4 regions of the Corynebacterium sp. UD i78 genome follow, and region 1 is predicted to be linked to each of the others. Evidence: predicted binding sites of a transcription regulator. Region 1 holds the regulator's gene; each other region holds the start of a gene.
The links. Region 1 encodes LexA, which represses DNA repair genes until DNA is damaged. Its sites were predicted from a motif close to CGAACANNTGTTCG; they were not measured.

Region 1 (7,825 bases):
GAGCATCGCGGTGGTGGTTCCGGCGTCAAGGAAGACGGTCCCGGTCTCCGGCAGCAGTGTGGATGCCGCTCGGCCGATACGCACCTTGGCTTCCGGGGCGGCACCGCGGCGTTCCTCGATCGCGGTCTCCCTCGTCTGGAAGGTGTTGGTCGGCACCGCACCGCCGTGGACGCGGTGCAGCGCGCCCTCGTCGTCGAGGACCGTGAGGTCGCGGCGGATGGTCTCGGGGGTGACGTCGAAGCGGTCGGCGAGCTCGACCACGGTCACCCGGCCGTGGACGGCGGTGAGGGACGCGATCTGTCGGCGACGTTCTTCGGAATTCACGGTGCTCGTTTCACAGGCCAGGGAGGGGTGGACAAGGGGGTACGCCCCGATCATAGGTGGGTGGACACACGGGGTACACGGAAGGGGGCGGCGGATGGAGGTGACGGGTGTAGCCGGAAGACACTGGACGGGGGTGACCCGCGGGCGGACCGGAGGCATCGCTCGCGCGTATCGTGGTGCTGACAACGAGTCGCCGAAACACCAGTGGGAGCCTTCCGTGAGCAAGTCAGACAGCACGTCCGCCGTCGGTGAATCCAGTCCCGTGGAGGATGCGGGGGTGGTGAAGGGAAAGCCGGTGGTACCGGGTGTGGTTTTCGCACCGGCAACCTGGGTCACCGCCCGCCCGGAACTCCCCGAACCGACCGCGACAGTGGCCGAGGATCAGCGGGATGCAGAGTACGAGGCCTTCACTGAGGCGGTGGAGACTGTCGCCGGCCGTCTGACCGAGCGTGCGGAGCAGGTCGACGGGCACGCCCGTCAGGTTCTGGAGGCCACTGTGGTCATCGCCCGTGACCGCGCCTGGGCGAAGAAGGTGAAGAAGTCCGTCGCCGCGGGGCAGACGAACCTCTATGCCGTGCGCCAGGCCACCGACTACTTCATCGACATGTTCCTCAAGGCGGGAGGAGTGATGGCAGAGCGGGTCACGGACCTCGCCGATGTGCGGGACCGTGTCATCGCCGAGCTCCGTGGTGAGCCTGAACCGGGCATCCCCCAGGTCACCTCGCCTCACGTGCTGCTCGCCGATGATCTGGCACCGGCGGACACCGCGACTCTGGACCCGTCGCTGATCGTCGCCGTGGTGACCGAGAAGGGTGGGGCCACCAGCCATACCGCCATCATCGCCCGACAGCTCGACATCCCCTGTGTGGTGGCGACCGGTCGCTCGCTGCGGACCCTGTCCGACGACGAGCAGCTGCTCGTCGACGGTGGCGAGGGCACCGTGGAGTCCGGTGTGGACCCGCAGGATGCTCAGCGCCGGGTGGCCGAGGCCGCGGAGTACGCGGAGAAGGTCCGCAGCTGGAGTGGTCCGGCACAGACCCGGGACGGACAGCGTGTGCAGCTGCTGGCGAACGTGCAGGATGGTGCCACCGCCGAACAGGCCGCGGCATCGGTCGCGGAAGGTATCGGCCTGTTCCGTACCGAGCTGTGCTTCCTCAGCGAGACCGAGGAGCCGTCGGTGGAGCAGCAGGCGGAGAAGTACGCGGAGGTTTTCCGGGCGTTCCCGGAGGGCAAGGTCGTGGTGCGGACGCTGGACGCCGGGTCCGACAAGCCGGTGCCCTTCGTCAACGCCGAGGAGGAGGAGAATCCGGCACTGGGTGTGCGCGGACTCCGTATCGCCCGGGGAAACACGGAGCTACTGGTGCGTCAGCTCGACGGTATCGCCGCGGCGCAGAAGCTCGCGGGCCGGACGGAGCCTTCGGCACACACCTGGGTGATGGCGCCGATGGTGGCGACGGTCTTCGAAGCCAGGTGGTTCGCGGAGATGTGCCACGAACGGGGCCTGACCGCCGGCGCGATGATCGAGGTGCCCGCTGCCGCGCTGATGGCGGAGAAAATGATGTCCTACCTGGACTTCGTCTCGATCGGTACCAATGATCTGACCCAGTACACCATGGCGGCGGACCGGCTGTCGTCGTCACTGGCGTACCTCACCGACCCGTGGCAGCCGGCGGTGCTGCACCTGGTGCATACGACCTGCCGTGCGGGATCGGTGACCCGGACCGCGGTCGGAGTGTGCGGTGAGGCGGCGGCTGACCCGCTGCTGGCCTGTGTGCTCACCGGCCTCGGGGTGAACTCCCTGTCGGCGGCGACCCCGGCACTGGCTGCCGTGGGCGCCCAGCTCGGTGACGTCGATTTCGTCACCTGCCGGGAGATGGCGGCTGCCGCCCTCAACGCCGAAGGTGCGGAGGAGGCGCGGGCTGCAGCTGCGGCGGTCATCGGCCGCTGACCCCGGTTGACCCTGCCTGCCCCGGTCGGGCGAAGGCCCCGGTGACGACTCCCCGGCGGAGACGACTCCGGGGCCTTGCCGGATCTGGACGGGAACTCGACGCGGTGACGTCAGATCTTGCGCAGGACGGCGACGACCCGACCGAGGATCTGGGCTTCGTCACCCCGGATCGGCTCGAACAGGGGGTTGTGGGGGAGAAGCCACACTGTGCCGTCGCTGGGGTGGAACTCCTTGACGGTGGCCTCGCCGTCGATCATCGCGGCGACGAACTCACCGAGCTCGGCGGTCTGCTGGGAGCGTACGACCACCCAGTCTCCGTTGAGGATGCCGGCATCCTGCATGGACTCGCCGACAACCTGGAGAAGGAAGAGCTCGCCGCCGCCGACGAGCTCCTGGGGCAGCGGGAAATGGCTTTCGACGTGCTGCTCGGCGAGGATCGGGCTGCCGGCTGCGATCTGACCGACAACCGGGACGAAGGACGGCTCCGGCATCCCCTTGGGCAGCACGGACGCCGGCTTCGGACCGGGCTTCGAGCTCGAGTCCGTCGGGTCGAGGCCACGGATGTCCACGGCGCGGGGCTTGTTGCCTTCGCGGCGCAGATAGCCTTTCCGCTCAAGCTCCTTGAGGTGGTACGAGACCGACGAGGTGGAGTTCAGGCCGACTGCATCGCAGATCTCGCGGATGCTCGGCGGGTACCCGCGGAACTGGATGCCGTCCTTGATGACGTCGAGGATCCGACGCTGTCGTTCGGAGAGCTTCTCCCGCCCCTTGCCGTCGGCCGCGTCCGTGCCCTTGGCGGTCACCGATCCCTTGGGACGGCCGCGACGGACCTCTCCGCCTGTGGCGTCGTCCGGCTGTGTGGTCTGTGCCATCGTTCTTCCGCTCCCTGCCTTGTCCGGCTTGTTCTCTCTCGACCATACATGAAAGTCGGCGGTTTCCCTACCAACATGTTCGAAAACTTCGGCGGGTTCCTGGACTGTGTCGAACATCCGTGCTATCTTCGCGATTGAACGAGAGATTTCGAACGTACGGACGATGTTCGATAAGGAACCGGGATCCGCTGTCCGGCTCGGATGCTGAACTGTCGTCCGTGTCCGGGAGACAGGATTCCCGGGCCTCAACGTCGAGAGGAGCACACACCATGTCCACACCAGTGATCACCACCTGCCCCGACCGGGACCGCGCTTTCCGGGAGCCGGTCCGCCGACCTGACTGGTCCACCGTTGCCGCCGCTGGTAGTTCGAACACTGCCGGCGCCGGAGCAGTCCTCCGTCCCTCCGCACGGACCGTGGAGTCCCGGGAAAGGACCGCCCGCGGTCCGGAACGGGCGTTCGAGGGACGCGGCTGGTGGTGGCGGACCCGCCGGCGCACGATCATGGTGCTCCAGTCTCCGGGCGTCGTGTTGTTGGGCGGTCTGAGCTGCCTGCTGATGATCGGGCTGAGCCCACTGCTCACCGATCCCGGTCAGGTGGAGCAGGAGTCGGTCCCCGCACTGGTCGGACCGGCGACCGCGGGGGATCTGACGGAGTCGGTTCCAGGTACCGCGAAGTCGGGGCAGTAGTACTGCGGGACTACGATGGGCGGCATCCGAATCCCGGTATGCCCCAGGAGAATCCATCATGCTCTGCCCTTCGTGTCGGTCCGAACAGTCCAGGGTCCTTGACTCACGCACCGTGGAATCCGGTTCGGCGATCCGCCGTCGCAGGGAATGCAGCAACTGCGGTACCCGCTTCACCACACTGGAGCGGTCCATTCTCCTGGTCACCAAGCGCAATGGTGTGACCGAGGAGTTCAGTCGCGACAAGGTCATCCGCGGTGTCAGCCGGGCTTGTCAGGGACTCGAGGTCCCGGATGACGCGCTCAAGGTCCTCGCACACGAGGTTGAGCAGTCGATCCGCGCAACCCACGGATCACAGGTGGACGCCAACGACATCGGCCTCGCGATCCTCGAACCTCTGCGCAATCTCCACGAGGTCGCCTATCTCCGGTTCGCCTCGGTCTACAAGTCATTCCGCAGCGCCGAGGACTTCGAGAACGAGATCCGGCTGCTCCGCGAAGCGGGGCAGGCCGGTCAGCAGACCACGGAGGATGTCGTCAGCTGATCTTCCGGAGGGCCTTGTGTACCCGTTGCACACTGGCCGTCCGGGTGGTGCCCAGGTTCTGGGCGAACAGTGCGACGCGCAGCTCCTCGATGAGCCACTCCACGTCCTTGACCTGCGGGGAGGCGGCGCGGCTCTTCGGCAATCTGTCGCGGGTCGCCTGCACTGCATCGAGGCATTCCCGGATCTGGTCGGCGAGATCTGCCTCGCGGTCCGGATCCTGCTCCATCATCGTCAGTCGTGCCTGCATCGCCGCGACATAGCGGGGTACATGGCGCAGGTGTGCCGCACCGTTCCGGGTGATCCGGTGGGGACCCAGGTAGAACTTCAGCTGATCACGCATCTCGGTGATTGACTCGCCGTCCCAGTTCTCCAGTTCGGCGGACATGTCGGCCACCGCAAGGGCGGCAGGCGCCACAGCCACGACGGTCTGGCGGACCATTCCCGGCCCGCGGTCCCGGGCCGCGGCGACAGCTTCGGCGCACCGGTCGGGATCCCGGATGACCGGACCGAACTCGCCCAGCAGTTCCCTGCAGGCCAGCACCCGGCAGTCCTTGACGAGAGCATCCGGTCCACCGTAGGGGTAGTTCTCCACGGCCACCCGCTGCCGCAGCGGCAGACCTTTGATCATCTGCCTGGGCTGTACCCGGCAGGCGTCGAGCATGAGATGCAGGACCGCGGTGAACTGGGCCCCGGCGGCCGCCGCCTGGGACGGGTAGGCGCGGAGTGCTACACCGGAATCATCGATCACCAGAGCAGGGTAGGCGGTCACCGGCTGTCCGTCGACCACGGATTCCACGGTCTCCGGGATCACACCGATCCCTTCGACGCTCCACTCGGTGTCACGGGCGAGGATGCCGACGTCACCGCCGGAGGGGCCGTTGCCCTCCGCCTGTCGGCCCGCCTCTCCCTTCTGTCCCTGTCGACGACGCTTCCCGCGGTGGTTCGCGGCATCCGACGGGGCGGGGGAGCCGTCCTTGCCGGAGGACTGCCGCGCGGCGACGGTGGCGATGGACCGGGTGATCTCGCCGGCGAGTTCCTGCCGAAGCGCCGCAAGATCACGCGACCGGGCGACGACCTTGCCCCGTCGGTCCACGGCGGCGAAAGCCATCCGCAGGTGATCGGGGATTCTCGACCAGTCGAAGTCGGTTCCGCTGATCCCGGTGCCCCCGAGACTGCGCAGGGCGTCCGCCAGGGCGTCATCGAGCGCTCCGTCGTAGGGGGTCATCCTGGCCAGTGCAGCCCGGGCGAATTCGCCGGCGGGAACCACACTGGTGCGCAGGTGCTTCGGGAGAGTCCGGATCAGGGCGACGCACAGTTCCTCGCGCATACCGGCGACGAGCCAGCGCGTGTCGGTGTCGTCCAGTCCGGCGAGCAGCGGCAGCGGCACCCGCATGGTGATGCCGTCGGCCGGATCTCCGGGGCGGAAAACGTACTCCAACTCGTACTCGACCGACCCCTGACGCCAGATGTCAGGGAATTCCCGCGCCTGGGCGGCCTGGCTGTCCGAGCTGATGAGAGCATCCTCGGTGAAGTCCAGCAGGTCCGGGGAGCCGTGACGGGCCTTCTTCCACCACGAGTCGAAGTGGCGGGCGGAGACGACCTGGGAGGGGATCCTGGCGTCGTAGAAGTCGTAGAGGGTGTCGTCGTCGACGACGATGTCACGGCGGCGGGCCTTCTCCTCGAGCTGGGTGGCGTTCTCCAGCAGCTCGCGGTTGTGGGAGAAGAACTTGTGGCGGGTGTGCCAGTCACCCTCGACGAGTGCGGAGCGGATGAAGGTCTCCCGCGCCGCCGTCGGATCGACCTTCGACAGTGGTACCGTACGGTCCGCGACAATCGGCAGTCCCAGCATCAGCGCCTTCTCGTGGATCATCGCCGCACCACGCTTCGACGACCAGTGCGGCTCCGCGTAGGTGTACTTCACCATGTGCGGGGCGACCTCCTCGACCCACTCCGGGGTCAGCGGGGCGACCGCCCGGGCGAAGACCTGCGAGGTCTCCACCAGTTCGGCAGCCATCACCCACTGCGGCGGCTTCTTCGACAGGTGCGAGGAGGGGTGGATGACGAAGTGGGTGCCGCGGGTACCGAGGAACTGGCGGGAATTCCCCTCGCGCAGTCCTGTGTTGGTCAGCAGTCCGGACAGCAGCGCCTTGTGCACGTCGTCTTCGGCCAGCGCCGTGGCACCACCCTTGTCGAGCTCGAAGGTGAGGTTGCGGACGTGCCGGATGTTCGGGACCTTCCAGTGCAGGTCCTGGATCACGGTGAGCAACTGGCGCACCAGGTCGATCCATTCACGGACGCGCACGTAGTGGATGAACTCGCGCTTGCACAGCCGCCGGAACTGGTTGCCCGACAGCGCCTGACGGTTCTCCTGCAGGTGGTTCCACAGCTTGAGCAGGGACATGAAGTCGGAGTCCGCCTTGTAGCGGGCGTGCGCCTGATCGGCCTGCGCCTGCTTCTCCATGGGACGCTCGCGGACGTCCTGGATGCTCAGTGCGGCGACGATCACCGCGATCTGTTCGAGGACGCTACGTTCATGGGCGGCGACGAGCATACGTGCCAGTCGCGGATCGGTGGGGATCCGGGCCATGTCCCGTCCGGTGTCCGTCAGCGGTCGGGCGGTCGAGGTGGCAGAGGTCCCGTCATTGCCCGGGGCGAAGGCGCCCAGTTCCTGGAGCAACTGGATACCGTCACGGACGGACTTCTTGTCCGGTGGCTGGAGGAAGGGGAACTCGGAGATGTCTCCGAGGCCCAGTGAGGCCATGGAGAGGATGACGCTCGACAGGTGGGTACGCAGGATCTCCGGGTCGGTGAACTCGGGGCGGGCCTCGAAGTTCTGCTCGGAGTACAGGCGGACGGCGATGCCGTCGGAGGTGCGGCCGCACCGTCCCGACCGCTGGCGGGCGGAGGCCTGGCTGATCTCCTCGACAGGCAGCCGTTGGACCTTGGTCCGGTGGGAGTAGCGGGAGATGCGCGCGTAGCCGGTGTCCACGACGTACTTGATGCCCGGCACGGTCAGGGAGGTCTCGGCGATATTGGTCGCCAGGATGATGCGTCGCCTCGGGCCGGTGGAGAATACCCGGTGCTGCTCGGCCGAGGACAGGCGTCCGAACAGAGGGAGGATGTCGACACCGCCGCGTAGCTTCGCGTCGGAGAGGGCGTCTGCGGCGTCCCGGATCTCACGCTCACCGGAGAAGAAGCAGAGGATGTCGCCGGGCCCCTGGGCCGACAATTCCCGGACCGCGTCCACCAGGCCGTCGAGCGGATCGGTCTCGACCTCTTTCCCGCCGTCGCCGTTGTCGTCGGCACCGACGACCTGCACCAGCGGGCGGTAGCGGATCTCGACGGGGTAGGTGCGGCCGGAGACCTCGATGACGGGTGCAGGGTTGCCGTCGGCATCGGCGAAGTGTTTCGCGAACGATTCCGGGTCGATCGTCGCCGAGGTCACGATGAT
Region 2 (7,825 bases), 1.5 Mb from region 1:
TCGGTGTCGCCGCTCTGCTTCTCGATCAGCTGCTGCTGTGGGTGGAGCGGACCTACGCCCCCTGGAGGACGAAGCAGTGACTCATCCGCGCACCCGGTTTCACGTGAAACCGCGACGACTTCTTCCGCTCGCCGGTGTCCTCGCCGTCACCGGACTGGGGACCTCGGCCTGTGTCGGACCACCGGCCAATGAATGGGTCAACAGCTCTGATGACATCGAATGTCCGGTGGCCCCCTCGGAGGCTGACGGCCGCATCCGTATCGGCTATCTCGGGGGCCCTGCGACGGACCTCTACATTGAGGACCAGCAACTCGCCGAAGCCTGTCTGCCGAACGCCGAAGTCTCCTGGACGCGCTTCCCGACCGGACAGGACATCGTCCAGGGCTTCGCAGCGGGCTCCGTGGACATTGCTGCACTGGGGTCGACTCCAACCACGAAGGCACTCAGTGCCCCGCTGAATCTGGATGTCTCGGTCGTCTCGGCGAACTCGGTGATCGGTGAGACAGAGGCTCTGGTCGCCAAAGACGCGGACTCCATCAAGGACCTCAGGGGATCACGCATTGCGGTGCCGTTCTCCTCGACCTCCCACTACAGCCTTCTCAATGCTCTCATCGACGCCGGGCTGGACCCGTCGCGCGATGTGGAGATCGTCAACGTCTCCCCGGACAAGCTTCCCGCCGCATGGAAGTCCGATCAGATCGACGCCGCCTACGTCTGGGACCCGACACTCGAACAACTCAAGGAGGGCACCGGCGGCTCTACTCCGGGGCACGTACTCACCGACTCGGCCGAGCAGGCAGAGGCCGGCCATTCGACCTACAACGTCACCCTCGCCTCCAATCTGTGGATCGATCAGCACAGCGAGATCCTCAGTACCTTCCTGTCCCTCGAAGCCTGGGTGGTCGACCATGCCGACGAGGACCCGGAAGAATTCGGGAAGGTGAATGCCGGCGCCTCCGGTATGGATGAGGATTCGGCGTCGCGACAGATTGAGGGGCAGACGTTCATCCACGGTTCCGAGGAGACCCGCTATCTCGCCGAGCTCGCTGAGGCGATTCAGTCGACGGCAGAGTTCCTTGTGGATCAGGGAGAGATTCCGTCGGCCAAGACCGCACAGGATTACCAGGCGGCCACCCGCCCCGAGCTCTGGAAGGACTACCAGTGATCACGATCGAGAATGTCAGTCAGGTCTACGAGACCACATCCGCCGGACGGGTCGAGGCGCTGAGGGGAGTGGAGCTGGAGGTTCCGGACGCGGAGATCATCTGCCTCGTGGGTCCGTCAGGGTGCGGGAAGTCGACACTACTGCGGATCCTGGCCGGGTTCCTCGAGGCGTCCGATGGGGCGATCCGGGTCGACGGACGACGGGTTCGTGGTGCCGATCCCGAGAGGGGAGTGGTCTTCCAGCAACCGACCCTGCTGCCGTGGTACTCGGTGCGTGACAATGTCCGCCTCTCCCACCGGTACTCGGGGAGTGAGGCGCAGAAGGCGGACGCAGATGAGCTCATTGAGTTGGTGGGTCTCGCCGATGCCGCCGACCGCTTGCCCCATGAACTCTCGGGAGGCATGCAGCAGCGCACCCAGATCGCCCGGGTACTTGCGGCAGGACCCCGGTATGTCTTCATGGACGAGCCCTTCGGCGCGCTCGATCCTTTCACCCGGGAGCAGCTCCAGGCGGAACTGTTGCGGGTGTGGGCACGGTCCCGTCCGACGATCGTCTTTGTCACTCACAGTGTGGAGGAGGCTCTGCTGCTCGGTCACCGGGTCGTGGTCATGGCGGCCGGCCCTGGGCGCGTGATTGAGGAAGTGCGCGTCCCGGATCATCTCCGGATCCCTCTCGGGGATGGCGATGTTTCACGTGAAACACTGCAGTCCCGACTCCGCGATCTCACCGCAGAGCCTGGGTTCGTGGCCCTGCGTCACGAGGTGACGGCGGCGATCAACGCGGCACATGCGGTGGTCTAGAACGGCACCTCCCCATGGCGTGCATCGGAGAGTGCCTGAGTCAGTTCATCGAGACTCTCCAACCTGAGGCGGTTGTGTTCGCGCAGAGTCGCCCGGCGCCGGTCCGACCGTATCCGGAGGGTGGACCTCGCGTACGTCGCCAGTGGGCCACTCGGTTCCGTCATATAGATGTGGCCGTCGTCGATGCTGGTCCACATCTCGGCGCCGTCGCCGGACAGGGTGACGTCGAACCATCCCATTGTCTTCATGACGTGGTGCTTCCGGCACAGGCAGTGGAGGTTCTCCGTTGACGTCGGACCGCCGGCATTGTCCGGGAGGAAGCGCATCACATGGTCCAGATCGCAGATGAGTGCCGGAACATCGCATCCGGGGAAGCGGCAGGTTCCGTCCCGGCCGCGGACGAAAGCAGCGATCGCCTCCGTCGGGGTGTAGCGCTCTGTCGCACCATGACCGATGACGCGCAGTGCACTGACCCGCTCCATGAAATCCTCGGTGGCAAGTGCGTCCAACCAGGTGCCGTTCTCGGTGGCGGCGATGGGGGAGTCCGGATCACGGAAGAGGTTGAGGGTCACAGAGACGTCGGCCGTTCCCCGTGCGAGGTGCATCAGTCCGTCGGCACGGGAACACGAGAGCTTCCGGCAGACGGCGTCGAGAATGGTCGTGAACTCCTCGGCTTCCACATCCGTGAGGACCGCGGTGAGTGTGGTGACGGAGGAGTCGGGGAAGCTCTGCGAATACACCCGGCGTTCTTCGGTAGGGCGTTTATCGAGGGGTCGGGTGGACGCCTGCTCACCCTCGTCCAGGGGCCGGGCCAGCGGATCGCAGTCGGCGATGATCTTCTGGACCTCGTTGTGCAGTGCCCGGACGCCGGGCAGTGCCTCACCGCTACGACGCGGGACAAGTGCACGGAGGAGACTCTCCTGGACGGCAGGGAGACGCTCGTCATCCACCCCTTCCAGCGCGCGCGTCAGCATTGTCAGGTGTTCGAGGCTGAACGCACCGTGGGCGAGCCGCGAGGCCACCGCGTGGAAGCGGGTGAGCATGAACCCGATGTCGCAGTAGGTGGAGACTCTGTGACGGGGAATGCCCGTACGCGCAGTGAGTGTGGACAGGTGCCGTTCGAGATCCGTGTCCGGGGCGGGGAGACAGGCACGCGCCATCGCGAGGTGGTTGAGATTGAGCTCCCGGGTGGACGCGGCGAGCGCATCCCCAGCCAGTTCGACAGCCCACAGCGGTGCGTCACGTCCCGGCCTGTATCCGGCGAAGACGTTGACGGAGAACGCAGCGAACTCGAACTGAGGCGGTGGTGGATCAGGGGCAGTCGGTGGTGGTGCCTGTGGTGTGGTCATGGTGTCAGGGTAGGAGGCGGGCGGACGCCGGAACGTCACTCCGGCACTTAATAGAACATATGTACACATGGACGAGGAGTGGGTCGCGGGGGAGCTGTCGGGAAGGTGTCGGGTAACTACCTATACAGACCGCTTGGTCTACTTAATTTTCACGGTGTGACCTGGAAAGACAGAGAAAGTAGACAGATCGGTACTTGCATTCGTCCAGACCGAGTGGTCTACTTGTCGTCATGACCACAGCACTGAAGGCGGCCGAAGCCGCCACCAACACAGGAAATGTCGCCGACCAGGCCCGACTTCCGCTGGCCGTCCTGGCCGCGGAGGTCAACGGTCGGATGATGTGTGTGGTCATCGACTCCTTCTTCGACGAGAGCCTGGCCCCCGGACTCGTCTCCGTCCGCGTCCCCGCTGACGATCCCGCCTGGCAGGAGATCCGTACCGCCCCGACTCTCGGGATCTCGGTCCTCAATCCCCTCCAGACCCTCGCCGCGGGCCGCTTCACCCGGGAGCATCTCCCGGCGTCCCTCCACGCGGACCGCAGCGGGGCAGGAGTCGTCGACGGCGCCTCGGTTCACCTCACCACCCGGCTCTACCAGGAGTTCGATGCCGGAGGCCACACTGTCGCCCTGCTCCACGTGAGCCAGCGGACCACCGGTGAGATCACGGACGCCGAGCGTCCGTACCTCTACCTTGCGGCCTGACTCTGCCGCCTAACTCTTCAGCGCGGCAGCCTCAGCGGCCTCGATCTCCTCGGTGAACTCGCGCTTGGAGGCCTGCCATTCGTCCTCCACCATGCCGAGCCGCCAGTAGCCGGAGATCGATACATCGGCCTTGGGGATACCGTTGTCCACGAAAAGGTGACGACGCATATCGCGGATCATCTCGGCCACACCGTGGACGAACCACGATGCACGCCCCTCACCGGCGAGACCGGAGTCCACGACCGCGCGGACCAGTTCCGTGCCGTGTACCGCACCGTTGCGCAGGACGCGGTGCAGGGTAACCTCCGCGGCGGACTCCGGTGCCTCCAGCTCGTGGTCGGCGTCCTCCTCCTCAACGAAGACCTCGGCGGTCGCACCTGCGGGGAGCGCCTCGACGGCCGCGAAGATCGCCGGTGCCGCGGCCTCGTCACCGACGAGCACGAAGCGGTCGTGGTCGGGGGAGGGACGCCAGGCGCCACCCGGACCGGCGAAACCGATGACCGCACCAGGTTCGACCGTGGCGGCCCAGGGGCCGGCGAGACCGGTGTCGCCGTGGACGACGAAGTCGATGTCGAGGGTGTTCGCCGCGGCGTCCCATGAACGCAGCGTGTAGGTACGCATCACGGGCCACTCCTCGCGCGGGTAGACGTCGCGCAGCGTGGCGGGGTCGAGATCGGCGTCATTCCAGGACCAGGACGCACCGGCGGGCGGGAAGAGCAGCTTCACGTAATGGTCGGTGAAGACCAGGTCCATGTCGGCGACAGGCTTCGACGGAGCCACCGTGACGCGGACCATGCCGCCGGGGATCGTGCGTACGTCCGTCACCTTCGCGAGGCTGGGCACCGGGGGTCGACGGCGTGCGGGGCGTCCTGATTCCTGTGTTCTGTCACTCATGCAGCCCAGCCTAACCGTGAAACCGGGAAGAAGAGGTGCGAGCCGCCGGAAATACGTCCCCTGACATGCTAGAATGGTCAGGTCATATCCAGGCAGCCAGAAGGGATCGCACTACGTGAGCGACGACACCAACGGCGGCGGCGAGACGCTGTTCGACCGCATCACCCCCATCGACCTCACCGAGGAGATGCGGAACAGCTACATCGACTACGCCATGAGCGTGATCGTGGGTCGGGCCCTCCCCGAGGTCCGCGACGGCATGAAGCCGGTCCACCGGCGCGTCATCTACGCGATGTACGACAACGGCTTCCGCCACGACCGTGGCTACGTGAAGTCGGCCCGCCCGGTCGCCGAGACCATGGGCCACTACCACCCGCACGGCGACACGGCCATCTACGACACCCTGTGCCGTATGGCGCAGCCGTGGTCGATGCGTTACCCGCTCGTCGACGGACAGGGGAACTTCGGTTCCCGCGGCAATGACGGCCCCGCCGCCATGCGTTACACCGAGTGCCGGTTGACGCCGCTGGCGCTTGAGATGGTCCGGGACATCCGCGAGAACACCGTCGACTTCTCCCCGAACTACGACGGCAAGTCCCAGGAGCCGGACGTTCTCCCGTCCCGCGTCCCGAACCTGCTGATGAACGGTTCCAGCGGTATCGCCGTCGGTATGGCGACGAACATCCCGCCACACAACCTCACCGAGCTCGCCGAGGCCATCTTCTGGCTCCTGGAGAACCCGGAGGCGGACGAACAGACCGCGCTCGAGGCCTGCATGCAGCGGGTCAAGGGCCCGGACTTCCCGACCGCCGGCCTCATCGTCGGCGACCAGGGCATCAAGGACGCCTACACCACCGGTCGTGGTTCGATCCGCATGCGCGGCAGGTCCACGATCGAGGAGGAGGGCAGCCGCCAGATCATCGTCATCACCGAGCTGCCCTACATGGTCAACCCGGACAACCTGGTCAGCTCCATCGCCGAGCAGGTGCGCGACGGCAAGATCGCCGGCATCTCCAAGATCGACGACGAGTCCTCCGACCGCGTCGGCATGCGCATCGTCGTCACGCTCAAGCGGGACGCCGTGCCGCGCGTCGTGCTGAACAACCTCTACAAGCACTCGCAGCTGCAGACCAGCTTCGGCGCGAACATGCTCTCCATCGTCGATTCGGTGCCGCGCACCCTGCGTCTCGACCAGATGCTGCGCCTCTACGTGAAGCACCAGATCGAGGTCATCGTGCGACGGACCCAGTTCCGTCTCGACGAGGCCGAGAAGCGCGCCCACATCCTGCGTGGTCTGGTCAAGGCGCTCGACGCCCTCGACGAGGTCATCGCCCTGATCCGTCGGTCCGCGACCGTCGACATCGCCCGTGAGGGCCTTAAAGACCTCCTCGATATCGACGACGTCCAGGCGGACGCCATCCTTGCGATGCAGCTGCGTCGCCTTGCCGCCCTGGAGCGCCAGAAGATCATCGACGAACTCGCCGAGATCGAGGAGACCATCGCTGACCTCAAGGCGATCCTGGCGTCCCCTGAGCGTCAGCGTGAGATCGTCCGCGACGAGCTCGCCGAGATCGTCGAGAAGTTCGGCGACGAGCGTCGTACCGAGATCGTCGGCGCCACCGGTGACGTGTCCGAGGAGGACCTCATCGCCCGGGAGAATGTGGTCGTCACGATCACCTCCACCGGTTACGCCAAGCGCACGAAGGTGGACAACTACCGGTCGCAGCGTCGTGGCGGCAAGGGTGTCCGGGGTGCCGAGCTGAAGCAGGACGATATCGTGCGTCACTTCTTCGTGTGCTCCACGCACGACATCATCATGTTCCTCACCAACTACGGCCGTGTGTACCGGCTCAAGGCGTACGAGCTGCCCGAGGCGTCCCGTACGGCCCGTGGCCAGCACGTCGCCAACCTGTTGGAGTTCCAGCCCGGCGAGCAGATCGCGGAGATCATCCAGATCCAGTCCTTCGAGGACGCCCCGTACCTGGTCCTGGCGACCCAGCAGGGACGCGTGAAGAAGTCGCGCCTCACCGACTACGACACCGCCCGGTCCGGCGGCCTCATCGCCATCAACCTCAACGAGGGCGACAAGCTCATCGGTGCGCAGCTGTGCACCGGGGACGATGACCTGCTCCTCGTCTCCGAGGAGGGTCAGGCACTGCGGTTCACCGCCGACGACGACACGCTGCGTCCGATGGGCCGCGCGACCGCCGGTGTGAAGGGCATGCGTTTCCGCGGCGAGGACCAGCTGCTGGCTCTCACCGTCGTCCACGACGACTCCTGCCTGCTTGTCGCCACCTCGGGTGGATACGGCAAGCGCACCCCGATGGAGGAGTACCCGGTCAAGGGTCGCGGCACCATGGGTGTGGTCACGTTCAAGTACGACGCCAAGCGCGGCAAGCTCATCGGTGCAGTCACCGTCACCGAGGACGACGAGATCTTCGCCGTCACCAGTGCCGGCGGGATCATCCGCACCGAGGTCGGGCAGATCCGCAAGACCTCCCGTGCGACCATGGGTGTGCGCCTGGTCGACCTGGCCAAGGGCGTCGAACTGCTCGCCATCGACCGCAATGTCGAGGACGAGGGCGAAGAATCCGCCCAGCAGGTCGCCGAGCACGAGGACCAGTAGGGCCCGATGGGAGAGGACGCCGTGAGTGACGGGACCGTGCGCGAGGACGGGCCGACCCTGGTCCGGACCACGCTCGCCTCGATCGACCCCCGCAGTGCCGCGAAGCTCGGTGCGGCCGTGGGGGTGTGCCTTTTCGTTGCGTGGATGATCGCGGCGGTGCTCGTCTACATCATCCTCGGTGCTGCCGGGGTCTGGGACCGGGTGAACAGCCTTGCCGGAGACCTGCTCGGTGCTGACGGTGTCAGTGCGGGCATGTACTTCGGTATCGCCGCGCTCGTGGGCGTCGTGGA
Region 3 (7,825 bases), 440 kb from region 1:
ATGTCGACCACGGTGCGGGCCGTCGCCGGGGAGACCACACGGGTCTCCTCCGGATCGTCCTGCGGAATCTCCGTACCGTCGGGCGAGGTCACTGAGCTGATCAGTGAAGGGGTGACACGCACGCCGTCATTGGCGAGGGCCTGGTAGATGCTCGTCATCTGCAGCAGGTTCATCGACATGCCCTGACCGATGGGCAGGTTGGCGAAGGTGCCGCCGGACCACTGGTCGAGGTCCGGGACGTAGCCTGCGGTCTCCGACGGCAGTCCGAGATCGCTGGCCTGGCCGATGCCGAAGTTATGGAGGTACTCGGCGAACTTTTCCTCGCCGACCCGGTCGGCGAGCATCAGCGTGCCCACGTTGGAGGACTTACCGAAGACACCGGTGGTGGTGTACGGCACGACCCCGTGGTCCCAGGCATCCTTGACCGTCACGCCGGACATCTCGATGGTGCCGGGGACCTGGAGAACCTCGTCCGGGGTGGTCTTGCCCTCCTCGATGGCTGCGGCGGCGGTCATGACCTTGGCGACCGAACCCGGCTCAAAGGCGTTCTCGACGACCCGGTTGGTGAACTCCTTGCCCTGGTCGACCTGCTTGTTGAGGTCACCCATCGGGTTGATGGTGTCCGAGGTCGCCATGGCGATGACCTCGGCGGACTTCGCGTCGAGGACGACGGCGGACGCGGACTCCGCGCCGGACTTCTCCTTGGCCTGCTGGACCTGCTGCTGGATATAGGCCTGGGCGTCGGTGTCGAGGGTGAGCTGGAAGGAGTCGCCGTCGACGGCCGGGTGGCGGTCACGGACCGTGCCCGGGATGACAGCGGAGTCGCCGACATCGGAGGTGACGCTGCCGTTGGTGCCCTGCAGACGGGCGTCCTGCGACAGCTCGAGGCCGTACTGCCCGCCCTCGATACCGTCGCCGACCCAGCCGTACTTGCCGACGATGTTCGCGCCGACCGCACCGTTGGGGTACTGGCGGACGTCCTGGTTCTCGGTGGACAGTTCGGGCCACCGGGCGACGATCCGCTCCGCGATGTCGGGGTCGACGTTCTGCACCAGGCGGACGTAGTTCTTGTCGGAGGTCAACGCCTCGCGCAGGTCCTCCTTCTTCACTGCTTCGGTGTCGCCCTCGAGCATCGCGGGCAGTTCCTCGACGATCTCGTCGAGCTGCTCGTCCGGGGGCAGTGCACCCTCCGGATTGTCCTCGGTCCGCTTGTCGATCTTGTAGCGGTCGGCCATGTAGGTTTCGAGCTGGTTGGGGAAGGCGACGATCATCGAGGCCTTCATGGTGTATGCGAGATCACGGCCGTCACGGTCGGTGACGGCACCCCGGTCGGCGTACAGCGGGGTCTGTACGGTGCGTTGCTCGGAAGCACTGTGGGCGAGCCCGTCCTGCTGGAGGAGCTGAACCTGGACCAGTCGGGCCATGAGCACGAGGGCCACGACGACGACCACCACCACGACGACGGTACCGCGGATCTGGAACCGCCCGGGGCTGGTGTCCAGCGTCCGCCAGGAGTTGCCGGGTACGCCGCGACGCGTGCTGCGCTGGTCAGTCCGGTCCTGTTCCACGGTATCGGTCTCCCATCTCCCGGTTCTTCCGGGCCTCCCCGGTCACGAATGTCTTACCCTACCCGGCGCAACCGGCCGATCCCGCACCCGTGGGACACGGCAGGTCACATCGGGTCGGTGTCCCGAGTCAGTACGGGAGCTGACCGTTGCCCGACGCCGCCGAGGGTGAGATCGGTGCGACCGGGGCGCCGTCACCGGAGTCCCCGTCGACCGGCGCTCCGTCACCGTCGACCGTGGCGACCGGACCGTCGGAGGTCGTTCCCGACTGGTCCGTGGTCGGACGGTCGGTCCGGGGCACGCCACTGCGGGTGGCGTCGAGGTCGATGACGGCGGAGTCGTCCGCCGGATCGGCCGGACGGGTCTCGTTGACCTGGTCCCCCTGGACATCAAGGACGCCTGCCTGACCGGGCACGACCATGCCCATGCGGGATGCCTCCGCAGCGAGGTTCTCCGAGGAGCTCAACTCCTTGTAGTCGCGGTTGAGGGACTCCAGCTCATTGGACAGCGTGTCACTGTGCGCCTGGGCGTCCTTGAGGACGAAGGCCTGCTCCGTGGTCTTGCCGGACAGGAACATGGTGGCGCCGATGCCGACGGCGACGAGGATCACGAGGACGACGACGAGCTTCAGGTAGCCGGGGGCGCCCGATTCTCTGGTGGAGACGCGGCGTCCCCGGACCGAGACCTGCTGCAGCGACCCGGTGCGCGGCGGAACCAGGCGGTGGCGGCGGTCCCTGGTACCGGTTCCGCGGATACTTCCGGTATCGGTGGTACGGGCGCGGGAGGGCGTCCGCTCCTGCGTCTTCCCGCGGGTACCGATGGTGCCGGTGCCGGTCATGATTCCTGTGCTCATTGGGTGCCTCGCTGTCCTGGAGAGTGGTTGGTCGGTGGTGGTCGACATCGGGGTCAGTGTCCGGGTCTCGGTCGGATCCGGCGGACCGCCCGCACTCTCACGGGTGCGGACCGGGGGTTGCGTTCGATCTCGGCGGCGTCCGCCTTCTCCGCACCGCGGGTGACGAGCTCGAAGGACGCCGCAGTGTCCGGGAGATCGACGGGCAGTCCCGGCGGGGTGCGGTTGGCGGTGAGTTCGGCGAGCGCCTTCTTGACGATCTTGTCCTCGAGGGACTGGTAGCTCATGAACACCGCCACGCCGCCGAGCCCGAGCCGGTCGGTCGCCGCCGGGACTACCGCGGCCAGGGAATCCAGCTCGGCGTTGACCTCGACACGCAGTGCCTGGAAGGTCCGCTTGGCCGGGTGACCGCCGGTACGACGGGTCGCCGCGGGGATCGTGCGGTAGAGCAGTTCGACGAGACGACCCGAGGTGGTGAACGGTTCCTGCTCACGCTCCCGCAGGACCGCCGAGGCGATCTTGCCGGCGAAGCGCTCGTCCCCGTAGGCGCTGAGAATGTGGGCGAGATCGCCGTGACTGTAGGTGTTGAGTACCTCGGCGGCCGTCAGCGACGAGTCCGGGTCCATCCGCATGTCGAGCGGGGCGTCCTGCGCATAGGCGAAGCCGCGCTCGGCCTGGTCGAGCTGCATCGAGGAGACGCCGAGATCGAAGAGGTAGCCGGAGACGCCGGTGGTGGAGAACTCCCCGGGCAGCCGCCCGTCTGCCGCCAGGTCGTCGAGGGCGTCGCCGAGGCCGTCGAACCGGGTGCGGTAGGCGATGAACCGGTCACCGAAGCGGGCGAGCCGGTCCTGTGCCTGGGCGATGGCGTTGGGATCGCGGTCCAGACCGACGACGACAGCCTCCGGGAAAGTCTCCAGGAAGACCTCGGTGTGTCCGCCGGCGCCGAGTGTGCCGTCGACGATGACGGGACGGCTGGCACCGGTGCCCTCGACTCCGGCGCCGACCAGCCCAACCATGCGGTCCCGCATCACGGGGACGTGGCCGAACTCACCACTGATCCGGCGGGACGGTTCTGACATGGTGTGGCCTTTCATCGGAGTCGGAGGTACAGGAGGTACAGGAGGTACAGGAGGTACAGGGAGGGGCTGCATACGGGGCCTCACCTGCGCGGGTCCGATTGACGTCGGGGAAGTACATCAAGCGGATCGTCCGCGCAGATGAGGGCCGGCATACAGCCCGGGGTCGTGCACGCTGCGGATAACAGGGTCCGGCTAGAGGAAGCCGGAGAGAGCGTCGTCGTCACCTTCGGCGAAGTCCGCCTCGTGCTCGGACAGGTAGCTCTCGTAGGCGTCGGCGTCCCATACCTCGATCCGGTCCACCGACCCGATGACCACGCATTCCTTGGTCAGCCCCGCGTAGCTGCGGTGTGCCGGGGCGACGGTGATCCTCCCCTGACTGTCCAGCGTCTGCTCGTCGGCGCTGGCACCGAGGCGACGGACGAAGGCCCGCACCCGGGGGTTTGACCGGGACGACTCCGCGGCCTTGCGTGCGCGGACCTGGAATTCCGCCTGCGGGTAGATCGTGAGGCTGTGGTCCTGCCCGTTGACGACGACGAGTCCGTCCGCGAGTTCCTCACGGAACTTCGCGGGCAGTGTGAGTCGTCCTTTGTCGTCGAGCTTCGGGGTGAAGGTGCCGAAGAACATGTCGTCGACCCCTTTCCCCGGGTGACCGGCCGCTGGTGATCATGCAGTGTGCTGTCGCTGTGAAGTTGTCACGGAACCACTCTCCTGCTCCGCTGGCGCCCACCTTACCCCACATTCCCCCACTCATTCCATGCCCCGCCGGCACATAACTGCAGAAAACGGACCCACAGGTCAAGACAGAACATCCACAAATACTCGTCTACCTGCAAGGATTGCACTCGCTGATCCAGTGGGGAGATGTGGGAGGTTTCTTGCTCGGTGAGCGCTTTCCGAGCACTTCAGCCCCATTTGTACCGACAGTCACACCAGTGACACGTAGCTATTTCCGACACGAATCTTCTTGGTTGCCGCCCCGAACCCACCCAGGACCAGCATGAATACGTGATCCCCCGTCACAAACTCCCCATTCCCCACATTCACCCGACGTCATCCGTCACCCGGCCAGCCCGGCGAGGAAGCAGTGGTGGGTGGAAGTGGGGGATCCGGGGGATCCCCGGTCGGCCCCCACACAAAAACACCGGTGCCTCCGCAGGATCATTGTCCTGCGGAGGCACCGGTGTGGACCGGGGAAGCCGGGGCTGCCTGCCCTAGTCGAAGCGACGGCGGAAGCTGTCCTCCATGCGGTCGGCGATTCCGCCGGAGTTACCGGATGCCTTGGGCTTGCCGCCGTAGTTCTTCTTCGAGCCCTTCTTGGCCGATGTTCTGTCGGACCGGAACGCCATGAGGCCGCCGGCGAACATGATGAAGAAACCGACGAGGCCGAGGATCACGAACCAGAGACTGCTCTGCGCCAGCGCAATGCCGCCGATGAGTACACACAGTCCGACAAGGAACACGGCGATCGACCGGATACCTACGGTCACCCCACCGAGGGCCGCCGTGCGGTTACGTTCAGCGAATGCCGGATCATCGGCGATGAGCGCCTGCTCGATCTCCTCCAGCATCCGCTGTTCCTGCTCTGACAGTGCCACTGTCGTCCTCCCCTGTCTCTTCTCGGACCGCCTGTTCGGCCACGGGTTAGGTAGGTCATCTAGTCCAACGCACGGGGGTCCGAAAAAGTTTCCCGACCTGTCATCCTCTGGACCACTTTCTGATGACGCCCATGCTACCCCACTCCGCCTCCACCTCTCCCATAATCTTCCCGGGGCTACCATCAGACTCAGGCGACCTCCGGCAGATAGCCCACCATGCCCCGGACCTCGTCGATGAAATCGCAGACCGCGGCATAGAAGCTGTCCGCGTCGGAGTCCCGGAGTTCACGCTCGAGCCCCATCTCCACCCGGGTGACGAACCGGGCGTAGATCTCGAAGCGCTCCACAGTGTCCGCCATCCCGGGCACGGCGGCACGCAGCCGCGCCCAGGCACTGCCGGAGGTCCGACGTCGCTTCCCGGTACGCACATCCTCGATCGCCGCTCCAGCGCCGCGCAGGGCCGCCCGGTAGGCCCAGGTGATGCGCTCGGCCGGCTGGTGTTCCCGGCGCGCCCGCTCCAGCAGACGCTCCGCCTCGTCGACGTAGGAGGCGGCGGTCACATGCGGTGAGCCACCCCGTCGCAGGCGCGTCACCTTCGCCGTCGTGGTCCTGTCCGTCGTCCTGTCCGTCGTCCTGTCCGTGGTTGACACTGTCCGCCTCCTTACCTCGGCTCTTCCTGTCTTCATGTTCTGACAGGGACACTAGGCAGCATCCGGACGTCCACTTCTCTCCCGTCTGGTTAATCGAACATACGTTCCACATGCTCCTCGGAAGCGGTCACCTTTGGCACCATGGAGGAGTGACCGGCACCGTGAAACGAGAAATGGACTCCACCGTCAGCGTCTGCGACATATCCCCGCAGACCTACCTGCAGCGGGTCAACGAGCTTGTCGAACTCCACCTCAAGGCCATGGACTACCCCCGGTCGTCGTTCACCCAGCGCCGGATTCTCTGGGCCGCGAACTCGACCCGCCCCGGCTTCACCGCCGCCGTCGCGCTCGACCACGGTGCCGCAGTCCACGCCGACCCCCGCGCCCCCCACCAGCGCGTGGTCGGTATCGCGTACGGTTTCCCCGGAACCCCCTCCTCCTGGTGGTACCGGGAGGTCTTCCGCGGCCTGCGTGGTGCCGGGATGTCGATCGAGGACGCCACCACCGCCCTCGACGACTTCGACGAGGTCTCCGAGGTCCATGTCATGCCCGGCTACCAGGGCCACGGCATCGGCCGCCGGATGATGGACAACCTGCTGCCACGGCTGCAGCGTCCGGTGGCCCTGCTCTCCACCCCGGAAGTGCCCGACGAGGCCAACGCCGCCTGGAGTCTCTACCGTGAACTCGGTTTCCGCGATGTCCTGCGCGACTTCCGGTTCGGTACCGACCCCCGCCCCTTCGGGATCCTCGCCCGCCCCCGCGGCTGAGCCGGAGGATCCTCCGGTCCGCCTCTAGCGCACCATGTCCTGGCCGAACTTCGGTCCGTAGGCCGGCGCCATACCGAGGTTGTGCAGCACCTCCTGCGTCGCCCGGACATTGTTCATCGTCATGAAGTGCAGGTCCGGGGCTCCTTCGGCGATCAGCCGCTCGGCCATCTTCGTGGTCACCTCGATACCGACCTCCCGGATCGCCGCGGCATTCTTCTGCTCGTCACCGTTGGCGACCTTCGTGAACAGTTCCTCCATGTCGCGGGGCAGTTCACAGCCGGCCAGCTCGACCTGACGGCGGACCGACCGCAGCGAAGTGATCGGCATGAGGCCCGGAATCACCGGCTTGGCACCGTGCACCGGGTCGTAGGCGGCCAGCCGGTCGCGCAACCGCAGGTAGTGGTCGACATTGAAGAACATCTGGGTGATGGAGTAGTTCGCTCCGGCACGCAACTTCTCCACGGTGTAGCGGGTGTCCGTCTCCAGGCTCTCCGCCCGGTAGTGCTTCTCCGGGAAGGACGCGATACCGATGTCGAAGTCCTCGCACTCCGGCATCGAGCGCACGAGTTCGATGAGATGGACGGCATGGCTCAGCCCGCCGGCGATGCCCTGCCACTCCCCCGTCGGATCCCCCGGCGGGTCGCCGCGCAGGGCGAGCAGGTTCGTCAGCCCCAGGGACGCGAACTCACGGAGGATGTCGCGCAGTTCCTCCTCGGTGTGACCGACCAGTGTCATGTGCAGCAGGGTGGTCAGCGGCTTCACTGCGAGGCGTCCTGCGACACGCTCGGTGCGGGCCCGACTGGAACCACCGGCACCGTAGGTCACCGAGACGAAGCTCGCCCCGAGGTCGTGGAAGGCCTCCGCGGCGGACCACAGGCGGGCCTCGGCGGCGTCGTCGCGCGGCGGCATGAACTCCACGGAGAAGGGAACACGTCCAGGGGTTCCGCGCTTCAGGGTGTCGGAGACCGCCACCTGGAGGCTGGGCGGCGGTGGTGTGGTGGCAGGTGACTCTGGACGTGGCGCGGGTGACATACCTGACGATCATAGAAGACGTGTCAGGGCGCTTGAGCGAGGGTCTCCCCGGTCCACCTACTATGGAGCCGTCAGAATCCGTTCATGTCCGCCCATCGCCTCCGGAGAGTGCCTTCGAATGACCTACGCCCCGACCTCCTGGACCCTGGACAGGCCCCTGGTGGACGTCCCTGCCGCGGTGGATGCCGAACTGGACCGTTTCTTCCGCGACCGGCACGCCGAGTTCGACGGCCTGGATCCGGTCGTCGCCGACGGGGTGGATGCCCTCGAGCAGTTCGTCACCGGTG
Region 4 (7,825 bases), 2.0 Mb from region 1:
CGCCTCACCGATACCGGTCACCCTGAAGCCTGCGTCCTGCAGTTCGGGGACGCCGGGGTCACCGAATGCCGCGACCACCACCCTCGGGGCGTCCTCCGGAACCCGAGCCAGCCCCTGCACCAGGTCGACGACGTGCCCGGCCGCATCCGCCAGCGCCCCGGGGCCGGTGATCATCGCGGGGCCTGCCGTCACGGTCAACGCCGTGACCTGCAGGTTGCAGTCCATGTCGGCGAGCGCCGTCTGAAGTCGTCGTCCCATCATGGCCGTGGTCGCACGGTTGGTGTTCGGGTTGACCAGGACCACGCCCGGGCTCTGCTCTGACATTCGTATGATGGTAGCCGGACGTTCGACAATTCCGGAGGATCACATGCGACACCCGCGCACCGCTGCCCTGCTCACCGGCGGAGCCCTGATGCTCACCGTGAGCGCCTGCGCCGACGAAGCGGTGTTCAGCAGTTCCGTCTCCGACGAGACCGACGCGGCCGCCGCCGGCATCTCCGTTCCCGCAGACGCCTCGATCTTCCGTTCCTCCGCCACCGGCCCGGAGCGCCTGAACTACATGGCCGAGGACGGCGACCCGATGTCCTTCGTCGATCCGGACCTGCTCGATGACGACGGCAAGCTGCCCGAGGACATGACCGTCACCGAGGCGCAGTCCCTCCAGGTGCTCTCGCAGCTCGAGGACCTGCTCACCGACCGCAAGCTCAAGCTCTACGAGGTGGGTACGGTGCGGGTCTATCTCGCCGCGGACGGTGACGACGGCGCGGACTTCGACGGTTGGGAGCGCGCCTACCGCCGCTACTTCGCCAACATCGACCGGGACACGGGCCGGTCGCTGCTCGAAGAGCCGGTGGAGACCACCTCGGCGTCCGCGTCGGCATCGGCCTCTGCGACTGCATCTGCGTCCGTCTCGGATGAACCGACGGAGTCGACCTCCCCGGAGGCGGAGGCGTCCCCGACCAGTGAGCTCTACCCGGGGACGGACAACCGCACCAGGCCGACAATGGTCACCGTGGGGGTCGCCGAGCAGCCGGTGGAGGGCTGGCTGGTGCAGGTCGAGATCGAGGCCGTGCACGGCGAGAGCTGACCTCGTTCAGTCCTCGACCCTGACGCCCAGGTGGGCGGCGAAAGAGGTGGACAGCAGGGCGACCTGGACCGGGGACAGCGTCATCCCCCGCAGTCCGTCCGGATTGCGGACTCCGTGGATCTCGAGGCCGCGCAGGTCCACATTCCGGGCCTTCGCGTTGACCGCGTCGAAGGCGTCCACCTGGCAGTCCTCGAAGGCGATCCGGTCAGCCCGGACACCGCCGAGGTCGAGGTCCCCGATCCGGCAGTCACGGAAGAGGACGTCGGTGAGGTCCGTACCCCGCAGGTTGAGGAAGTCGATGCTGCAGCGCTCGATGATCAGACCGTGGATCCCTGCGTCCGCCAGGTCGACGGCACCCAGGCGGGAATCGCGGACGATGACGTCCTGCAGGCCGATCCGGTCGGCGTTCAGGGAGGTGGCGTTCACTGCAGTGAGGATGCAGTCGGTGATCCGGGCTCCGGTGAGGACCGCGCCGTGGGCGGTGAGGTTCTCCAGGCGACTGTCGATGAGAGTCATGCCGGAGAGGTCGCGGGAGATGTCGCCGTCGGTGATACGTACGAGCTCGTGGTCCTGGCGGGGGCCGAGCAGGGAGGGGTCGATCTCGTCGAGTCGGCCGGGAAAACCATCGACGGACGCGGCGAGGCGACCGACGTCGGGGGCGACGGTGGGGGCGGAATGGCATGATGCCCAGGATAGGGCGTGCCGGATCAGATGTCGGGCCCGGCTCTGGCCGGGGACAGGGGACCATCAGCCTCGGTCACCGCGATGACACCTGCCGGGCCGGTCCAGATCACCGTCACCCCACCATCGGTGGTCTCCGCCGCCCACAGTCCCGCAGTTTTCAGGGCATGATGCAGCCGGCACAGGCACATCCCGTTGATCACGGCCGTCGGACCGTCCGAGTCCGGACTGGTGTGCCACGAGTTGACGATATGGTCGTGCTCGCACCGGTCGGCGGGAATGTCACAGCCCGGGAACCGGCAGTGCCCGTCCCGGCCCTCCATCGCCGCACGCTGCATGGTGGGGAACCGGTAGGACTCACTCTCCTCGGCGAGGATCTCGGCCTGGTTCGGCAGGTTGCGGACATAGTCAGCCACCGACTCCAGCATCTCGGCGGTCACCTCGGAGATGTAACCGACCTTCGGGACAAACGCGCCACCGACACCGGTGACGCCGTCGACGGTGGTGCGGTACAGGTTGACCACCGTGCGCATCGCCTCCGGGGTGTCCCCGAGCTGATCGAGCAGCACACGTGCCCGGCACTGCGCCATCGAGGGCACGGCGGCACTGAAGTCGCTGAGGTCGCTGAGGTCGCTTTCGGTACCGTCCTGATCCTCAGCCGCCTTGCGTGCCGCCCGCAGCAGTTCCAGGGCCTTGTCACCGACAGCACCCCACACGGCGGTGGCGGTGGTCTCCGACCCGCAGTCCAGCACCAGTTTCGTGCCTCGCCTGGTCAGCCGCTGGGTGTCCTGCTCGGCCAGTTCGGTGGCTGCGACCAGGCCGGCGGCCACAGTGGCGAGGGTTTCCTGGACGACCAGGGCGAAGGCCTCCAGTCCGACGGGGCAGTTCGCTTCCATCCAGTCGGTCAGTGCTGCGGCGACCGCGGTGTCGATGACCGGGCCCAGCCGGCGCGCTTCTGTCCGGGTCAGTGTGGTGAGATGACGGTTGATCTGGGACCAGACGGTGTCGAGGTGGTCGACGGTGATCCGCCCGTCGGCGCCGAGCAGGTCGAACAACTCCGGCATCCGTGCGGCGAGTTCGGCAGCGTGTGCGTATCGGTAGGCTTCTGCCCGCGTCCTGCCGCGTAGCGCGAGGACGGTGGACAGGCGCAGGTCTTCGTCGATGGTCAACAGCCAGGTCACGAGATCGAACTCGGCGTGGTTGACCGCCTGGACGAGGTCGCGGGCAGGGTGTTCGGCATCCAGTGGCAGCAGTGCGGTGGTCATGTTCCCTCCCTCGCAGCGTCCGGATCATCATCGACCGACAGTTTGATCACTACCCGAAAGTATATCCGAGCCATCGGACAGTGTCAACCACACGTTCGAATCTCAGTCATTCGTGGACACCGGAGAACGTGGAGAAGACGCAGAAGTGCCGGGCCGGTCACCGACCGACCCGGCACTTCCGGGAACAGAAAGAGCTACCTCACGTGCAGGGAGACAGCGTCCGCCGCCATCTTGGCGGTCTGACGCGCCAGATCGGCGCTCTCGGCGGTCGTGAAGGCCACGCCCATGCGACGACGCTCATGGGAGACCGGCTTACCGAAGATGCGGACATCAGCCTCCGGCACATCCAGCGCCTGGGCCAGACCGGAGTAGGACGGGGCGTCGCCCTCCGTACCGCCGTAGATCACCGCGGAGGCACCCGGCGAGACCAGGGTGGTGTCGATCGGGAGGCCGAGGATCGCCCGGGCGTGCAGGTCGAACTCGCTGAAACGCTGGGAACCCATGGTCACCATGCCGGTATCGTGCGGGCGGGGGCTGACCTCGGAGAAGTACACGTCATTTCCCTTGATGAACAGCTCGACACCGAAGACACCTCGACCGCCCAGCGCGCCGGTGATGCGGGCGGCGACAGAGCGCGCCGCGCCCAGCGCCTCCTCGCTCATCTGCGCCGGCTGCCAGGACTCGACGTAGTCACCGTGCTGCTGACGGTGGCCGATCGGCTCGCAGAACCAGGTGGCGTCCTCGCCGGTGGCGGGATCGACGGACCGGATGGTGAGCAGGGTGATCTCATAGTCGAAGGGCACGAACTGCTCGATGATGACGCGCTCGGACTGGACCCGACCGCCACTCATCGCGTACTCCCACGCCGGGGCGATGTCCTCGGCGTCACGGACGTAGGACTGGCCCTTGCCCGAGGAGCTCATGACCGGCTTGACCACGCAGGGGATACCGATCTGGCGGACGCCGTCCTCGAACTCCTCGTAAGTCGAGGCGAAGACGTGGCGCGAGTTCGGCAGGCCGAGCTCCTTGTCCGCCAGGGTGCGGATGCCCTCCCGGTTCATGGTGAGCCGGGTGGCCCGGGCGGTGGGGATGACAGTGGCCAGCCCCGCATCCTCCACCTCGGCCAGCGCGTCGGTGGCCAGCGCCTCGATCTCCGGGACCACGAAGTCCGGGCGAACCTGCTCGACGAGGGCACGGACCGCCTGCGGGTCGGTCATGTCGATCGTGTACTGGTGGTCGGCGATCCGCTGAGCAGGGGCTCCGGTGTACCGGTCGACGGCGTGCACCTCCACGCCGAGTCGCTGCAGGGCGATGGTCACCTCGCGGCCGAGTTCACCGGAACCCAGGAGGAGGACTTTCGTGGCGTTGGCGGCGCCCGGGGTGCCGATGGCGTCGGGAGTGTACACCGTGTTCCTTTCAGGAGGGTGGCAGTTGTCGTCACCCCGAACGGTACCCCCAGGGTCTGGTCAACCACGAAACAAACAGACGTTCCGGGCACCGCGGGGGATGGTCTGTCCACCCGTTCCCGACCGGTCGGGAATAGATCCGGGGAGACCAGAGTTGAGTGTGGTGCAATCAACTTCAACCGGAGGTCCCGGGCTCTACCGGGACAGACAGGACAGCATCATGAGCACTTTCCGCCTCGACCCCTTCGCCCCGCTCGACCATGTCGCCCGCGGGTTCCTGGGTACCCCCGCTGAGCGCGCGCCGCGGTTCATGCCGATGGATCTCGCGAAGTCCGAGGAGGGCTTCACGCTCACCGCGGACCTCCCGGGTGTGGACCCGCGGTCCGTCGACATCGACATCGACAACGGACTCCTCACCATCTCCGCGGCGCGGACCACCGGCCCGGCGGACGCAGAGCGGGATGACGGCACCACCTGGCTCGCCGCTGAGCGGTTCTCCGGCACCTACCGCCGCCAGGTCGCCGTCGGGGACACCGTGGACACCGGCAGGATCTCCGCCGACTACGCCGACGGCGTCCTCACCGTGACGCTGCCGGTCGCCGAGCGGGCGAAATCCCGCCGCATCGAGGTGTCCCACCGCGGCGACGCTGCCGTGGTCGAGGCCCCTGCCGATGCCTCCGGAGAGAATTCTGACGGGGAGTAGGTAACGCCCTCTGACGAGGTGCCGATAGTCCGGGTGAGACACACGACATCTCAGTGAATGACCCGGCCGCCCCACAACTGCGGCCGGGTCTTTTTGCTGTTCAGAGTGGTTTCAGACTCACCGACGCATCGCTGACCGCCGCGGCGAACCCCGCGTTGTGGCAGGTCCACAGCACTGCCGGACGCTTCTCCCCCACCCCCAGGACACGGTGGTATTCCCCCGCCGCGTAGCCCCGCAGGACGCGGGCGAGCCAGGCATGCCCCGACGCGTCCAGTCCGACGGTCGGCTCATCGACGAGCAGCAGCTCCGGCCCACGGACCAGGGCAGCGGCGACCGCCACCATGCGTCGGGCGGCACTGGGCACGTCCAGGGGGTGGACGTCCGCCCACTGTTCCAGGCCCACCCATTCCAGGGCGGCCCGCGCATGGGCCCGGTCCGTACCCACCATGAGTTCGCGGAACACCGACCGCTTCGAGAACGCGGCGTCCATCCCGGTCGGCGCCCACCCCGGGGTCGGCGACGAGGGCGCGACCAGTCGTCCGGTGTGCGGGAGCAGCCCGAGCACGGCGAGCATGAGCGTGGTCTTACCCGACCCGTTCGGTCCGGCGAGGTGGGTGACCTGCCCGGCGCGGGCGACCAGGGACACGTCCAGGGTGAAGGACCCGTTCGTCGCGGTGAACCCGGCGTCCAACACCGGCTCCCCCGCAGTCGCCGGCGTCATCTCCGGCAGCTCCGGACCCGGTGCCGGAGCAGGTGTCAGCGCACCGTCGACCAGATGGAAATGCTGCCCGGCGAGTGACGCCAGTGGTGTGGCGACGCGGTCGTAGACGGTCACGTCGCCGACCTCGGCGCTGAAGCGGGACAGCGTCTCCACGAGGGTGTCCACCGCTGCGGCGTCCAGCCCGTCGGTCGGGCAGTCGAGAACCAGCGCACCGGGGTCGCGCAGCAGTGCCGCCGCGACGGCGACCCGGCGCGTCTGCCCGGTGGACAGCCGGGACGGGTCACGGTCGATGATCTCCCTCAGCCCCCAGAGGTCCACGGCGTCGTCGATACGGGACGCCATGACCTCCCGGGGGATCCCCTGCTGCTCCATGCCGAAAGCGAGTTCCTCACGGACAGTCGGACGCAGCAGGGTTATGTGCGCTGCGGCGTCATTCCCGACCCACGCGGCCCCGGACGCCTCGGCCGCAGCCCAGGCGTGCTCGGACAGGCCGGAGCCCGAGGCCCCCCAGATGTATCGCACGGTCATGGCCGTGACCGTACGCTGAAGGTGTGAAGATCGCCGCATTCGACATCGACGGGACGCTCCTGTTCGACGACGGCATCGCCTAAGACACCCTCGCCGCCGACTACCCGGTGCTCTACACCGGAGCGGTGGTCACGGGCCGTGAGTAGGATGTCCTGCACCGGGACTTGCTGGGCACCGACAATGTCCGGCAGATTGTCGACCGGCTATCCCGGGGCGACGGGATCGCCGTGTACGGCACGATGCCCGGGGACCGGGATATCCGGTTCAGTTCGACGATCCCCCACGAGACAGCCTCCCCGGTGCTCAAGGATTTCCGGGACATGGATCCCTTCTCCATCCCCGGGCACGAGTTCATCGGCGTCCCGGTGCGGGTGCCGGACAATGAGCGGCTGAAGCTCGGCATCCGGGACTGGATCTCCGAGACCCTCGACGTCGGTCGCGTGGTGAACCAGAACTTCGTGGACATCGTCCCCGCCGGAGCGTCGAAGGGGGCCGGACTGCGGTGGAGCTGTTCACCTTCGGGGATTCCTGGAATGACCTGCCGATGCATGCGGTCGCCGACCGGTCATTCCCCTTCCCCTGGTCGCCCGCCGAGGTGCAGGAGCAGACCACGGCGGTCATCGACTCGGTTGCCGGGGAAACTCCCCCGACTGCTGTAGCCGACCCGGAGTGGCCTACCCGAAGCGGATCTCCTTGGGCACGGCCTTCAGTGCATTGGAGACCGGGCAGGTCTCCTTGGCCCAGCGGGCCTTCTCACGGAGCGCGTCGTTGTCGAGACCGGGGACTTCACCGCTGACGGTGAGCACGATGCCGGTGATGCCGCCCTTGTCCGGGTCGAAGGTCACGGCGGCATGGGCGTCGAGGGTGTCCGCAGGGTGACCGTCCTCGGCGAGGCCGTTGGACAGCTGCATGAGGTAGCAGGACGCCAGAGCGGCGCCGAGCAGTTCCTCGGGGTTGGTGGTGCCGCCGGCGGCCTCGGTGCGGGCCTTCCAGCTGGTCTCGAAGGTTGCGGTCTTCGACGTGTCCAGGCTGGCGCGGCCGGAGCCGTTGAAAAGGTCGCCTTCCCAGTGTGCGCTGGCCTTGCTGACAGTTGCCATGATCTGTCTCCCTCTGTGGTGGTAGGTACTCTGACCAGGGTACCCGTCACATCACAGCGAGGACGGCGGCCAGCACGGACGCCACGATGAGCAGCCACCGGCCGACACGCTGGACCGGCGGGTCGGCGACCGGCACGAGCACGGTCCGTGTCCCCGTCGCGCCGATCCCGGTGCGCTGCAGTGGTCGGGCGCGGTTGCCGGCGTCCACCACCAGTCCGACGACCAGCGGGAGGACGCAGGACGTGCGGGCACGCCAGGTGTCCGGGACACCACGGCTGAGCTGGACCTGACGGATCGTCCGCCAACGCTGCTGCGCCATGGGCAGCAGGCGAACCAC

Region 2: ACZ9GM_RS12550 (HNH endonuclease signature motif containing protein) is a predicted target of LexA. The motif match lies at 3,367-3,380, and genes of this name have one in related genera.
Region 3: ACZ9GM_RS03505 (SAV_6107 family HEPN domain-containing protein) is a predicted target of LexA. The motif match lies at 5,834-5,847, and genes of this name have one in related genera.
Region 4: ACZ9GM_RS14710 (HNH endonuclease signature motif containing protein) is a predicted target of LexA. The motif match lies at 3,118-3,131, and genes of this name have one in related genera.

Annotation. Positions count from the first base shown of each region.
Region 1 covers NZ_JBWCED010000001.1:1,175,090-1,182,914, reverse strand. The annotation lists gene ACZ9GM_RS05600 (DeoR/GlpR family DNA-binding transcription regulator) at 1-324, opposite strand, end outside; gene ptsP (phosphoenolpyruvate--protein phosphotransferase) at 542-2,272, shown strand; gene lexA (transcriptional repressor LexA) at 2,383-3,144, opposite strand; gene ACZ9GM_RS05585 (hypothetical protein) at 3,414-3,833, shown strand; gene nrdR (transcriptional regulator NrdR) at 3,892-4,374, shown strand; gene hrpA (ATP-dependent RNA helicase HrpA) at 4,367-7,825, opposite strand, start outside.
Region 2 covers NZ_JBWCED010000001.1:2,669,461-2,677,285, reverse strand. The annotation lists gene ACZ9GM_RS12565 (ABC transporter permease) at 1-80, shown strand, start outside; gene ACZ9GM_RS12560 (taurine ABC transporter substrate-binding protein) at 104-1,165, shown strand; gene ACZ9GM_RS12555 (ABC transporter ATP-binding protein) at 1,162-1,965, shown strand; gene ACZ9GM_RS12550 (HNH endonuclease signature motif containing protein) at 1,962-3,314, opposite strand; gene ACZ9GM_RS12545 (flavin reductase family protein) at 3,545-4,015, shown strand; gene ACZ9GM_RS12540 (siderophore-interacting protein) at 4,025-4,909, opposite strand; gene gyrA (DNA gyrase subunit A) at 5,025-7,535, shown strand; gene ACZ9GM_RS12530 (DUF3566 domain-containing protein) at 7,557-7,825, shown strand, end outside.
Region 3 covers NZ_JBWCED010000001.1:734,983-742,807, reverse strand. The annotation lists gene ACZ9GM_RS03530 (peptidoglycan D,D-transpeptidase FtsI family protein) at 1-1,568, opposite strand, end outside; gene ftsL (cell division protein FtsL) at 1,696-2,418, opposite strand; gene rsmH (16S rRNA (cytosine(1402)-N(4))-methyltransferase RsmH) at 2,472-3,494, opposite strand; gene mraZ (division/cell wall cluster transcriptional repressor MraZ) at 3,687-4,118, opposite strand; gene ACZ9GM_RS03510 (DUF3040 domain-containing protein) at 4,706-5,089, opposite strand; gene ACZ9GM_RS03505 (SAV_6107 family HEPN domain-containing protein) at 5,278-5,739, opposite strand; gene ACZ9GM_RS03500 (GNAT family N-acetyltransferase) at 5,901-6,506, shown strand; gene ACZ9GM_RS03495 (methylenetetrahydrofolate reductase) at 6,531-7,538, opposite strand; gene ACZ9GM_RS03490 (polyprenyl synthetase family protein) at 7,657-7,825, shown strand, end outside.
Region 4 covers NZ_JBWCED010000001.1:3,139,457-3,147,281, reverse strand. The annotation lists gene ACZ9GM_RS14725 (aspartate/glutamate racemase family protein) at 1-324, opposite strand, end outside; gene ACZ9GM_RS14720 (RidA family protein) at 368-1,087, shown strand; gene ACZ9GM_RS14715 (pentapeptide repeat-containing protein) at 1,094-1,603, opposite strand; gene ACZ9GM_RS14710 (HNH endonuclease signature motif containing protein) at 1,795-3,033, opposite strand; gene purT (formate-dependent phosphoribosylglycinamide formyltransferase) at 3,228-4,439, opposite strand; gene ACZ9GM_RS14700 (Hsp20/alpha crystallin family protein) at 4,660-5,142, shown strand; gene ACZ9GM_RS14695 (ATP-binding cassette domain-containing protein) at 5,243-6,391, opposite strand; gene ACZ9GM_RS14690 (hypothetical protein) at 6,556-7,050, shown strand; gene ACZ9GM_RS14685 (OsmC family peroxiredoxin) at 7,066-7,488, opposite strand; gene ACZ9GM_RS14680 (energy-coupling factor transporter transmembrane component T) at 7,535-7,825, opposite strand, start outside.